2 regions of the Gilliamella sp. B2838 genome follow, and region 1 is predicted to be linked to the other one. Evidence: riboswitches for the same ligand, from Rfam matches in the RefSeq annotation. Region 1 holds a riboswitch; the other holds the start of a gene.

Region 1 (6,203 bases):
TAAATTAATAGTGCCGCTTAAGCTGTCTTCGCTGATATTTGATTTTCTAAATACAGAAAGCACGCGCGTATAAGCATATTGTAAATAAGGGGCCGTATTTCCCTCAAATGACAACATATTATCCCAATCAAACACATAATCGGTGGTACGATTTTTGGAAAGATCAGCATATTTGACCGCACCTATTGCTACAGCGTCAACCACTTGGGCAAGCTCAGTATCGGTTAAGTCTGGATTTTTATTTCGAATTAAAGTAGTCGCTCGTTCTGTCGCTTCATCAAGTAGATCATTTAATTTAACAGTGTCACCAGAACGCGTCTTAAACGGCTTGCCATCTTTACCTAACATCATACCAAACATGTGATGCTCAAGTTTTAAGGATTCTGGTACATATTTCGCTTTATGCACGATATCCCAAACTTGTTCTAAATGTTGATGTTGACGTGAATCGGTATAATATAAAATACGTTCAGCATGAAGTGTTTCATAACGATATTTAACACAGGCAATGTCGGTTGTTGCATAAAGATAGCCACCATCACGTTTTTGGATGATAACGCCCATGGGTTCGCCTTCTTTATTTTTATATTCATCTAAAAATACAACGATTGCACCGTCACTTTCAACCGCTAATTTTTTCTGTTTTAGATCGGCAACAATGCCTGGTAGCATGCTGTTATAGATGCTTTCGCCCATTGTATCTTCAATCGATAATGTGACATTAAGGCGTTTATATGTGGCAATATTTTGCGTCATGGTGATATCAACCAATTTTCGCCACATTTCACGGCAATATTTGTCACCACCTTGAAGTTTTACTACATAATTACGGGCTTTTTCGGCAAAGGCTTCGTCTTCATCGTAATGTTTTTTAGCTGCGCGATAGAACGATTCTAAATCTGAAAGCTCCATGTCGTTGGCATGTTCATTTTCCATTTTTTCAAGATAGGCAATTAACATCCCAAATTGGGTTCCCCAATCTCCAACATGGTTGGCACGGATAACATTATGACCAAGAAAGCTTAATACTCGTACACTGGCATCACCAATAATGGTTGAGCGTAGATGACCGACGTGCATCTCTTTAGCAACATTGGGTGCCGAGTAATCAACCACAATAGTTTGAGGTTTGGCGGGTAAAGTAATATTGAGTTTATCACTACTTAGCGCGACTTCGTTTTGTTCAGCAATCCAACTATTTTTTAAGAAGATATTAATAAAACCCGGCCCAGCGATTTCCACTTTATCGGCAATATCATCAATATCAAGATGTTGTAAAACTTTTTCAGCTAATGCGCGTGGTGGCATTCCCAATTTTTTAGCGGTAGACATGATACCATTTGCTTGATAATCACCAAATTGAACTTTAGCGGATTGCTTGATTAAAGCGTCACAGTTTTTATCAGCACCGGCCATAATCATTGCTTGGGAAACACGTTGTGTTAATAGTTGTTGAATATTCACACTGAACCTAATCAATTAAAATAAAATGCCCAATATAATACTGATAAATTGATAAATTGTCACTGTGGGATTAGTTAAGGACAAGTAAATAGCTAATTTTTTTATAAACAAAAATTTTTTAATTTAAGGGTGATAGATTAACTTAACTATAAAATAGAAAAAAATAAAAAGAAAACATGTGCCAAAATTTATTTAACTAACTGATTGTCAATGCTTTTTGTCTTTTCAACTTTGGCATTTGCCCAAGACCATAACAATCTGCAAGAGCTCAAACTACCGATAACCTCCTCACAATTGATAAAATACTATAAATCAAATAATCATGGTGAAAATGTCCTTTTGGATAAGTATGCAAAACTCACTTGACCTTTAAATGAGCAAGAGATTGATTTCCCGATCCAAAATACGTCCTATGAATTTATTCCCTTTCATGAAGGAATTCGTTATTACGAAGTAGGTGGTTTTATGCGAATAATTGTCTTTAAGTGATTATTTATAATTGGTATGGGATATCTGATACCCCATTACTCAATATTCAACTAACTAGTTATGATGAACAAGGTAAATTGCTTGATGCGGTGCTTTTAGATAGTCAATATTCTTATGAGGATGTGAATTGTTTTATTGAATTTTCGGTCAATAAGGATTTAACGATAAACCTAAAACATTATGTGACTAACTATTATGATGATGAACATGAATATGGTGATGAAGCTGGACTAATAAAAGATCCTAAACCGGAATTTTGTAAAGGAGAGCAGTATAAGATCAACACTGGTAAGTTTAAGTTAATTTATTCTAAAATGGCAAAGAAGTTTGAATGGCAACAGTGAGTAACAACTATTTACAATTAAGCCTTCACCGACTACACTAATGCTGTTCTCAACGGGGTGCCCTAATGGGCTGAGAGTGTTAGTTGTGTTAACATAACCCGTCGAACCTGAACTGGATCATGCCAGCGGAGGGATTTGAGTTATTATATCTGCTCAAACCTTTTGTCTTTTTCTTGCTATTTGGAGGCAAAATGTTTCGTCAATTGTTGTTATCAACTGTTCTATTTATATCATTATTTTGGTCGCATTTTTCTGGCGCACAGCAACCGACTTTAACAATATATAGCTATAATTCGTTTATGTCGGAGTGGGGGCCTGGAGAAGCTATCAAACAGGGTTTTGAAGCTCAATGTCATTGTCAGCTAGAAGTAATTACGTTAGGTGATGGTGTTTCAATTTTAAATCGTATTCAGCTTGAAGGTGATAAAACCAATGCTGATGTTGTTTTAGGGTTGGATAATAATCTACTTGAGCAAGCAAAATTAACGAATATTTTTATTCCACATCAGATCGACAAACCCGATAATCTCTATACTGACTGGTGGGATAATGAGTTTATGCCATATGACTTCGGTTATTTTGCCTTTATTTATAATAAACAGAAGATAAAAAATCCACCGCGATCTATGCAACAGTTAGTTGACAATAAAGATCATTGGAAAATCATTTATCAAGATCCTAGAACTAGCACGCCTGGATTAGGTTTGCTGCTGTGGGTTAAAAAAGTTTATGGTGATGATGCTGCGCAAGCATGGCAAAAAATAGCTAAAAATACCGTAACAGTAACAAAAGGTTGGAGCGAATCTTACGGCATGTTTTTGAAAAATGAAGCAGATTTAGTATTAAGTTACAGCACTTCCCCTGTTGCACATATAATTTCTGATAACGATCATCGTTTTGCTGCCGCCATTTTTGATGAGGGGCATTATCGTCAAGTTGAAGTGGCTGCCATTGTAAAATATACACAACAACCAGAGTTAGCTCGCCAATTTTTACATTATTTATTAACACCCGAGATTCAACGTCAATTTGCTGAAAAAAATGTCATGTATCCAATCATAAAAACTGATTTGCCAGCAGCTTATCAACAGATTGATACAGTGAAAAAAGCCCTTGAATTTGATGCAAAGCAAGTTGAATTAAATCAAAAATCTTGGGTGCGTGAATGGCAAGTTGCTGTCAGTAAATAATGTCATCGGAACGAATATTGAAATTTCAATCCTTAATTCCAGGTATCAGTGCTGTTGGTTTGATTTTGCTCATATTAGGCACGGCACTTATTGCGCTTTGGGGATTTGCAATTCGAACCGATAATATAAGCATCTATTTTGATCATTATTTACTGCATATTATTTGGGTAACAGTTTTGCAAGCTGGTTTATCAACTTGTTTAGCCATCATATTGGCAGTATTGATGGCGAAAGCATTAGCTATGGTAGGCTTTCCATGTCAAGGATTACTCATCAAAATAATGCCGGTTACCTTTATTTTACCGACTTTAGTTGTGGTTACTGGTTTGCTTTCAGTGTATGGTCAGCATGGTATCGTTTCGTTAATTTTTCAATTTTTGAACCTACCAATTGAATTATCAATTTATGGTTTGAAAGGTATATTATTAGCCCATGTGTTTTTAAATTTTCCTTATGCTTGTTGTTTGTTTTATCAATCCTTAAAAAGTGTTCCTATCGAACAAAAACAGTTAGCTGCTCAGTTAAATTTTTCTGCTTTTACTTTTTTTAAGTTAGTTGAATGGCCATTATTGCGTCGACAAATCTTACCAATGGCAGCACTGATTTTTATGTTATGTTTTTCAAGTTTTGCAATCGTGTTAGCTCTTGGTGGCGGGCCAAAATATACCACTATTGAGGTAGCAATATATCAGTCGATCCGTGATTTTGATCTTATACAAGCCGTGTTACTTTCTTTTTTGCAACTAATTTGTTGTATTGGTTTTCTTATCATCATGCAAAGAATAAATCGAATCAAAAAAATGCATATTCGATTTGTTCATCAAACTTATCAAGTTCCGATTCCTTACTATTTATCATTGATCAGTTATGTCATCATTTTGATTGGGAGTTTATTTATTTTATTACCGTTGGTTACAATATTGATTGAAGGTATTTATTTTTTCAAATTTGCGTTATTAACAGCGGCACTTTTAAAAGCACTGCTTACCTCAATTATCATTGCAGTAGGTTCCGCTTTTATTGCAATGTTTCTTGCATTATTGTTACTTTGGACCAATAGCCGATTATTGATTAATCAACAAATTAAATGGAGCAATCGTTTAATGTTAATTGGTTCATTAATTTTGGCCATTCCAAGTATGGTTTTAGCTTCAGGGCTTTTCTTATTATTATTTCAATATGCCGACAATATAATTATTATTTCAATATTAGTGATGTTGTGTAACGCACTGATGGCGTTACCTTTTTTATTAAAAAATCTTTCAATCCCCATGTATGAAGTGAGTTTACGTTATTGGCAACTTTGCCAATCGCTTAATATTCAAGGTTTAACACATTTTTACTTGATTGAATTTAAGGCATTAAAAAAGTTGATGGTAATGAGTTTTGCTTTTGCTGTTATTTTGTCATTTGGTGATTTTGGTGTTATTGCTTTGTTTGGTGGGCAAGCTTTAACCACCTTACCTTACTATTTATATGAGCAAATATCACACTATCATTATCAAGAAGGTACTGTGACGGCTGCAATTTTATTGATGTTATCTTTTAGCTTAATGGTTGTGATGGATTATGATCGAACTTAATCAAGTAAATTATCATTACGATAATTTTAATATGCATTTTGAAATTAATATTGCAGCAAAAGAGCACGTCGTGATTGTTGGACCAAGTGGTGCAGGTAAAAGTACTTTATTGAGTTTAATCGCTGGGTTTATTTTTCCAAATTCAGGCACAATTAAACTTAATCATCAAAATATGACAAAAATTGCGCCGGGCAAACGCCCTGTGTCGATGTTATTTCAACACAATAATTTATTTAGTCACTTAACAGTTCAACAAAACATCGCTTTAGGAATTAAACCATCATTAAAACTTACACAAGCTGAGCAAAATACAATCGCTAATATTCTTGAACAAGTCGGATTGGCTGGATTTTCAGAGCGTTATCCAGAACAATTATCAGGGGGGCAACGTCAACGAGTAGCGCTGGCTCGTTGTTTGATACAACATCGTCCAATTTTATTGTTGGATGAGCCTTTTTCAGCCCTTGATCAAGCTTTACGTCAAGAAATGTTATCGTTAGTTAATCAAATTTGTCATCAGTATGATTTAACGCTAATGATGGTATCGCATTATCTAGATGAATCATTGAACTATTTCTCGCGTTGTTTAGTGGTAGAAGATGGACAGATTATTTTTAATGAACGGCCTGCGCAATTAATGCAACCACAGTATAGTGCTGTTGCAAAATTGTTAGGTATAAAAATTGACTAATATGATAATAATGTTAATTTAGTGATAACTTGATCAATTATATATTAAGTTTTTTTATTTTAGTAACTAGGGTTGTTATTAATTATTAACTTTAATAAATACCTTAAGGTTTTATTAATCTCGAAAAGATAACTTATAAAACTTAATTATTCCTTGTTGAAAAAAAAGTTATGCAAAAATTTAACCAGTCTGCAAAATTTAGTTGGTCAAATCTTATTTTTATCATTCTATTTTTTTGCTATTTTTCTTGTGCTTTACAACTTTATATAGCCTTATCTGGACACTCCAACTTTATTGGTTTGCGCGATGCAATAATTTATAGTTTGATTTGGCTAATTCCTGTTTTATTTTTTCCTAATTATACCCGTAAAATCACCGCTGTTTATGGAATAATTGTTGGTGGCCTGTCTTTGATTTCAATTGGATATTTTGTCATTTACCG
Region 2 (6,203 bases), on a different contig from region 1:
CAGCTGGACTTTATCAAGTGATGGCGACCTTTGGTCTATTTAGTGATCAATTATTATTTGTAGGTGATTCTCAAAATGACATTATGGCAGCTAAAAATGCACATTGCCCTACTGTAGCATTAAGCTATGGTTATAATTATGGAATATCGATTGCAACAAGTGATCCCGATTTCTTATTTGATGATTTTAAAGATATATTAACGTTATTACCTCATCCCAAAGCTGATGCAAAAAAATAATTAGCAAAAAACAAAGCATAAATAAATTAGGAATAAATTATGAGTAAACCGATTGTATTTAGTGGTGCACAACCTTCAGGAGAACTAACACTTGGCAACTATTTAGGTGCTTTAAAAAATTGGGTTGCGCTACAAAACGAATATGACTGCATTTACTGTATTGTCAATCAACATGCGATAACCGTAAGACAAGATCCACAAAAATTACGCAAAGCAACGCTAGATACAATGGCATTATATTTGGCATGCGGAATCGATCCACAAAAGAGCACTATATTTGTACAATCTCATGTTCCTGCCCATGCAGAATTAGGCTGGGCGTTAAACTGCTATACCTATTTTGGTGAACTTAGCCGCATGACGCAATTTAAGGATAAATCATCACGTCATTCAGAAAACATTAATGCTGGTCTATTTGATTATCCTGTGCTTATGGCTGCTGATATTTTGCTATATCAAGCCAATTTAGTACCGGTTGGCGATGATCAGAAACAACACCTTGAGTTAACACGTGATATTGCTATGCGATTTAATGCACTTTATGGTGATGTTTTTACTGTACCAGAGCCATTTATTGCTAAAGTTGGTGCAAGAGTGATGTCATTACAAGAACCAACCAAAAAAATGTCTAAATCTGATGAAAACCGCAATAACGTGATCGGCCTACTTGAAAATCCAAAAGATGTGGAGAAAAAGATCAAACGTGCGATGACCGATTCTGACGAGCCACCAGTAGTTCGCTATGACTTAAAAAATAAAGTCGGCGTTTCTAATTTATTAGATATTTTAACTGGCGTTACAGGTAAACCGGTAGCAGAGCTTGAAAAAGAGTTTGAAGGAAAGATGTATGGTCATTTGAAAACGGAAGTAGCAACGCAAGTGATCGATATGTTAACAACATTACAAGCCCGTTATCATGAGTATCGCAACGATGAAAATTATCTATTTTCTATTATGCGTGAAGGCGCTGAAAAAGCGCGCGCTAAAGCCGAGCCGACCTTGAAAAAAGTATACGATGTAATCGGTTTTGTTTAATAGCGAGTCGAATAAATAGCACGAATTAAGGGTAAACTTAAACAATATTAATTGACATAAGTACGCTTGTCATAAGATGGCAAGCGTAGTAAAGTCATTTAACGATGATAGGTCTGTTATGAAGATTATTATTCTAGGTGCAGGACAAACCGGCAGTGCATTAGCTGAGTATCTGGTTACCGAAAAACAAAACGATGTTACTGTCGTTGATGAAGATCATGACAAACTGCAATCACTACAAGAACGCTTTGATTTACAAGTTATTTTAGGAAAATCTTCATACCCTCAGGTATTAGAAAGCGCCGGTGCCGAATCCGCTGATATGCTTGTTGCTGTAACCAATTCTGATGAAGTTAACATGATGGCCTGTCAAATTGGTCATGTCATGTTTAAAATACCGCAAAAAGTTGCCCGTATTCGAGCACCTGAATATAACGACGAAAAATATCCCTTCTTTAACAAAGATTGTATTAATATTGACCACATCATCGCACCCGAAAATTTAATCACTAATCATGTCAGCCGGTTAGTACAATATCCAGGCGCTTTACAATTTGCCTCTTTTTATGATAATCGTGTCTGTCTGGTTGCAGTCACTGCTTATTATGGCGGTGCATTAGTGGGCAGTGAATTATCTGAACTAAAAGAGCATTTACCGCATGTAGAAGCTCGAGTGGTTGCGATATATCGAAAAAATCGTTTTATTCGCCCAATCGGTTCAACCTTAATTGAAGCGGGTGATATGGTCTATTTTATTACCCCTCCGGTGAACATAAAAGCCGTAACAAGTGAATTACAACGCTTAGAAAAGCCCTATAAACGTATCATTATTAGTGGCGGAGGCGGTGTTGCTGTCGCTCTAGCCAAACGCTTAGAAAACGATTATCAAGTAAAGTTAATTGAACGTAATGCTCAACGAGCTGAGTTTATTGCTGAACAGTTGGTCAATACAACCGTATTACATGGCGAATCTTCAGACCAAGAACTCCTCTCACAAGAACAGGTAGAATTAACCGATCTCTTTATCGCTGTCACCAGTGATGATGAATCTAACATTATGTCATCAATGCTGGCTAAACGAATGGGCGCTAAAAAAGTGATTGTTTTGATTCAACGGCAAGCTTACCTAGAATTGATCAATGATAGTGTGATTGATATTGCTATTTCACCACAGCATGCCACAATCTCTGAGCTTTTAAGCCATGTAAGACAAACGGGTATCGTCAAAGTCGTTTCACTCAGACAAGGGGAATCCGAAATTATTGAAGTTGTGGCGAAAGGCAATAGTGATACATCAAAACTTGTTGGTAAAAATATCAATGGATTAAAATTACCTTCAGCTGCAACAATTGGTGCAGTAGTACGAGGTGAAGATGTGATTATTGTTAATACTGATTTAACTATTGAAGATAATGACCACTTAATCATCTTTTTACCTGATAGAAAAGCCATAACCGATATTGAAAGATTATTACAATAATCTTGTTTAAAACTGATACTCAGTTCATAATACACAAATTGTTTTGACTCGGGGTGTTTTTTGTTTGATACAAAAAACTGAGATTTTACCCGTTGAACCTGATCTGGATTATACCAGCGTAGGGAAGTCTAAGCCGTTAACCTTCTGATTGGCAAATTCTTCCTAACCTGTTATAAGTTGTATTAATCGTTAAGGAAAGAATATGTCAGAGATAAAAACCTTTCAGGCTGAGCACGCCACACCATTTATTCACCTTGTTAAGCAGCAACGCCCATTAGTGCATTGCATCACCAATGAGGTCGTGCAAAATTTTACCGCCAATATCTTACTGGCAATTGGTGCATCGCCAGCGATGATTATTGCCAAACAAGAAGTGAAATCATTTGTCGATATTGCCAATAGCTTATTAATTAATATTGGAACACTGCATAGCAATATTGCTGAAAGTATGCTGTTAGCTGCCGAACAAGCCCAACAAAGCCGAACACGCTGGGTGCTTGATCCGGTTGCCGTTGGACCTGCCTTAGCTTATCGCACTGATATCGCTCAACAATTATTAAAATACCAACCTACAGCGATTCGGGGTAATGCCTCTGAAATTTTAGCGCTAAATGGCGAACATTCTTCTTCTAAAGGTACCGATAGCCAAGATTCGACAACGGTTGCATTAACGGCAGCTCAACAATTGGCTCGTCGTTATCAAACCATTGTCGCCATGACAGGCGATATTGACTATATCACTGACGGCGAGAACACCTATCGCATTGCGGGTGGAGATATTGCATTAACGTCTGTTACCGGTACAGGTTGTTCATTATCCGCGATGGTTGCTGCGTTTATTGCTTGTGGTGCTGATAGTTTAGCTGCCACAGCCAGTGCTTGTTATATGATGAAAAAAGCTGGTGAGCGAGCCAATAAACAGCAAGGACTAGGCAGTTTTGCTGTGTCGCTTATCGATCAGCTTTCACTTTTTGTTGATGGTTCAAAATAGGGCAAGCAGATGAAAAAACAACTCGATTTAACCCTCTATTTAGTGCTCGATCCGCAATTGTGTGGCGGTATTCAAGGTATGCTTAATACCACCAAAATTGCCATTGAAAATGGTGTAACTACCGTACAATTAAGATCAGAACAAGAACTATCAGGTAAAGATTGGTATCATGCAGCTATGCAGCTCAAGCACCTTTTAAAAGACACGCCAGTACCGCTACTTATTAATGATCATGTCGATATCGCATTAGCGATAGACGCTGACGGCGTACATATTGGACAGCGTGATCTACCTGTTGCCGTTACTCGTCAATTAATCGGTGCAAATAAATGGCTCGGCTTTTCTGTTAGTAATCAACAACAACTTGATGCCGTTGAATGGCAATTGGTTGATTATTTGGGTATTGGGCCAATCTTCCCAACTTCAACCAAAAAAGATGCGGCTTCCGCCATAGGTACTGCACAATTAGCTGAACTTGTGAAACTCAAACAGTGTCCTGCGGTTGCCATTGGCGGAATTGGTTTATCCAATGTCACTGAGGTCATAAAAACTGGTATTGAAGGTGTCGCAGTAGTATCCGCTATTTGTGGTCAAGCAGATATTGCTAATGCCAGTCAATCGCTACTGACCAAAATTCAACAAGCAAGATAGGAAATCAAAGAATGACAACAGTTGCATTAACCATTGCCGGCTCCGATCCTAGCGGTGGCGCGGGTATACAAGCAGATTTGAAAACCTTTTCGGCGTTAGGTGCTTATGGCATGTCAGTGATCACCGCATTAACCGCACAAAGCACGCAAGGCGTCGATGCTGTTTTACCTGTCTCGCCTGAATTTGTAGAAGCCCAATTTAATACTCTGTATCAGGATATCAATATTGATAGTGTAAAAATGGGCATGTTAATGAATAAAGAGATTGTGACAGTGGTTCATCATCTCTTAAAAAAACATCCGATTGCCAACATCGTACTTGATACTGTCATGGTGGCTAAAGGCGGTCATCCACTACTGAAATCTGATGCGGTGAATGCAATCCGTGAATTACTCTTACCATTAGCCACCGTTATCACCCCGAATCTACCAGAAGCGGCTGCCCTGCTCGATTGTCAAGAAGCCCAAAATGAGGACGAAATGCAGGCACAAGGACATGCCTTGCTAAAATTAGGTTGTAAAGCGGTATTAATCAAAGGTGGGCATTTACTTAGTCAAGAAAGCCCAGATTATTTAATTACGTCAAACCAAACAATTAGAATGGTATCGCCTCGTATCCAAACTAAAAATACGCATGGTACAGGATGCACTTTATCAGCTGCAATTACCGCATTATTACCGCAACACAGCTTGCCAGATGCCATTCAACAAGCAAAGAACTACTTACAAGGTGCAATTAGTCATGCCGATGATTTATCGATTGGCAAAGGAATTGGTCCAACCCACCATTTTTATCAATGGTGGTAAAAGCTAGCGAGCAAAATAATGGATTACTTGATGCTTGATTACCCGTTATTAGGGAAAATCATGACAGTTTGAGAGTTGAACGGGTGTGGGATTGCCAAGCTTTGCAATCCCACATAGGATTATTTAACATCTTCGGCTTTATTTGTACTGCAATAAAGTGTATTTTCATGAGATACGTTATTGCCGTATTTATCCTGAGAATAAAAAATCCAACAGCTTTTCATCGATGAGTCAATTTTTTGCACCAATTTAACCCTACTTCCAGAGTAGTCACAACGAACATAAAAGTTCTCATTAGGTTTAAATTGTTCAACCTCCCAGATAAACTGATATTTTTTAACGCCATTCTTTTTACTTAGCAAACGTTGATGGGGTCTTTGTATCGCCGCCGGATCGTCTAGATAAACATTAATACCCCAAAAGTCCTGTGAAAGGATAGTCTTATCGATATCAGAAGCATCAGCATATTTGCTCTTACCAATCAGGTCCCAACCTTCTGGCATGTTTACCATTTTTTCTCGAACATCGATCGATTTTGGGCAATCAATTTGGTAAGCATTGACGGTAAAAACCATTGCAAACCCGACAATGATTGTAACGATCGCATTTAACGTTTTTCCTTGCATATTGTTCATCCTTTTAAAATTTTTAGGCACATAATCAATTATTTTAGCCTAATTGAGTGAAAATCATGATGAAATAGAGTGTTAAACTAGGGGGATTGCAATGACTAGCGATCCCACATAACATTAATGATTATCACCCCTTTTATTGGTACTGCAATAAAGTGTGTGTTCACTATTTATCTCATTACCAAGCTCATCTAAAGAGACGTCAGTCCAGCAGCTTTTCATCGATGTATCAATTTTTTTTACTAATACAACCTCACTGTTATAATAGAAACATGAAGCATAATAACGATCAGTATCTTCAGGTCGTAAACTTACGTCCCATTCATTGCGATATTTCTTAAAACCTTTCTTGTTATTCAGCACATAATC

Evidence for each region. Region 1 has a riboswitch for thiamine pyrophosphate ahead of thiB (thiamine ABC transporter substrate binding subunit). Riboswitches for the same ligand answer to the same signal wherever they lie in the genome.
Region 2: linked by a shared signal. The riboswitch ahead of thiM (hydroxyethylthiazole kinase) and the one ahead of thiB (thiamine ABC transporter substrate binding subunit) in region 1 are both predicted to bind thiamine pyrophosphate.

Annotation. Positions count from the first base shown of each region.
Region 1 covers NZ_JAFNOO010000003.1:20,791-26,993, forward strand. The annotation lists gene argS (arginine--tRNA ligase) at 1-1,464, opposite strand, end outside; gene J3U63_RS03740 (hypothetical protein) at 1,950-2,297, shown strand; TPP riboswitch at 2,341-2,449, shown strand; gene thiB (thiamine ABC transporter substrate binding subunit) at 2,489-3,487, shown strand; gene thiP (thiamine/thiamine pyrophosphate ABC transporter permease) at 3,505-5,070, shown strand; gene thiQ (thiamine ABC transporter ATP-binding protein ThiQ) at 5,057-5,761, shown strand; gene cptA (phosphoethanolamine transferase CptA) at 5,932-6,203, shown strand, end outside.
Region 2 covers NZ_JAFNOO010000002.1:187,411-193,613, forward strand. The annotation lists gene J3U63_RS02675 (phosphoglycolate phosphatase) at 1-239, shown strand, start outside; gene trpS (tryptophan--tRNA ligase) at 279-1,274, shown strand; gene trkA (Trk system potassium transporter TrkA) at 1,351-2,754, shown strand; TPP riboswitch at 2,794-2,896, shown strand; gene thiM (hydroxyethylthiazole kinase) at 2,957-3,745, shown strand; gene thiE (thiamine phosphate synthase) at 3,755-4,396, shown strand; gene thiD (bifunctional hydroxymethylpyrimidine kinase/phosphomethylpyrimidine kinase) at 4,408-5,202, shown strand; gene J3U63_RS02705 (STY0301 family protein) at 5,322-5,828, opposite strand; gene J3U63_RS02710 (STY0301 family protein) at 5,952-6,203, opposite strand, start outside.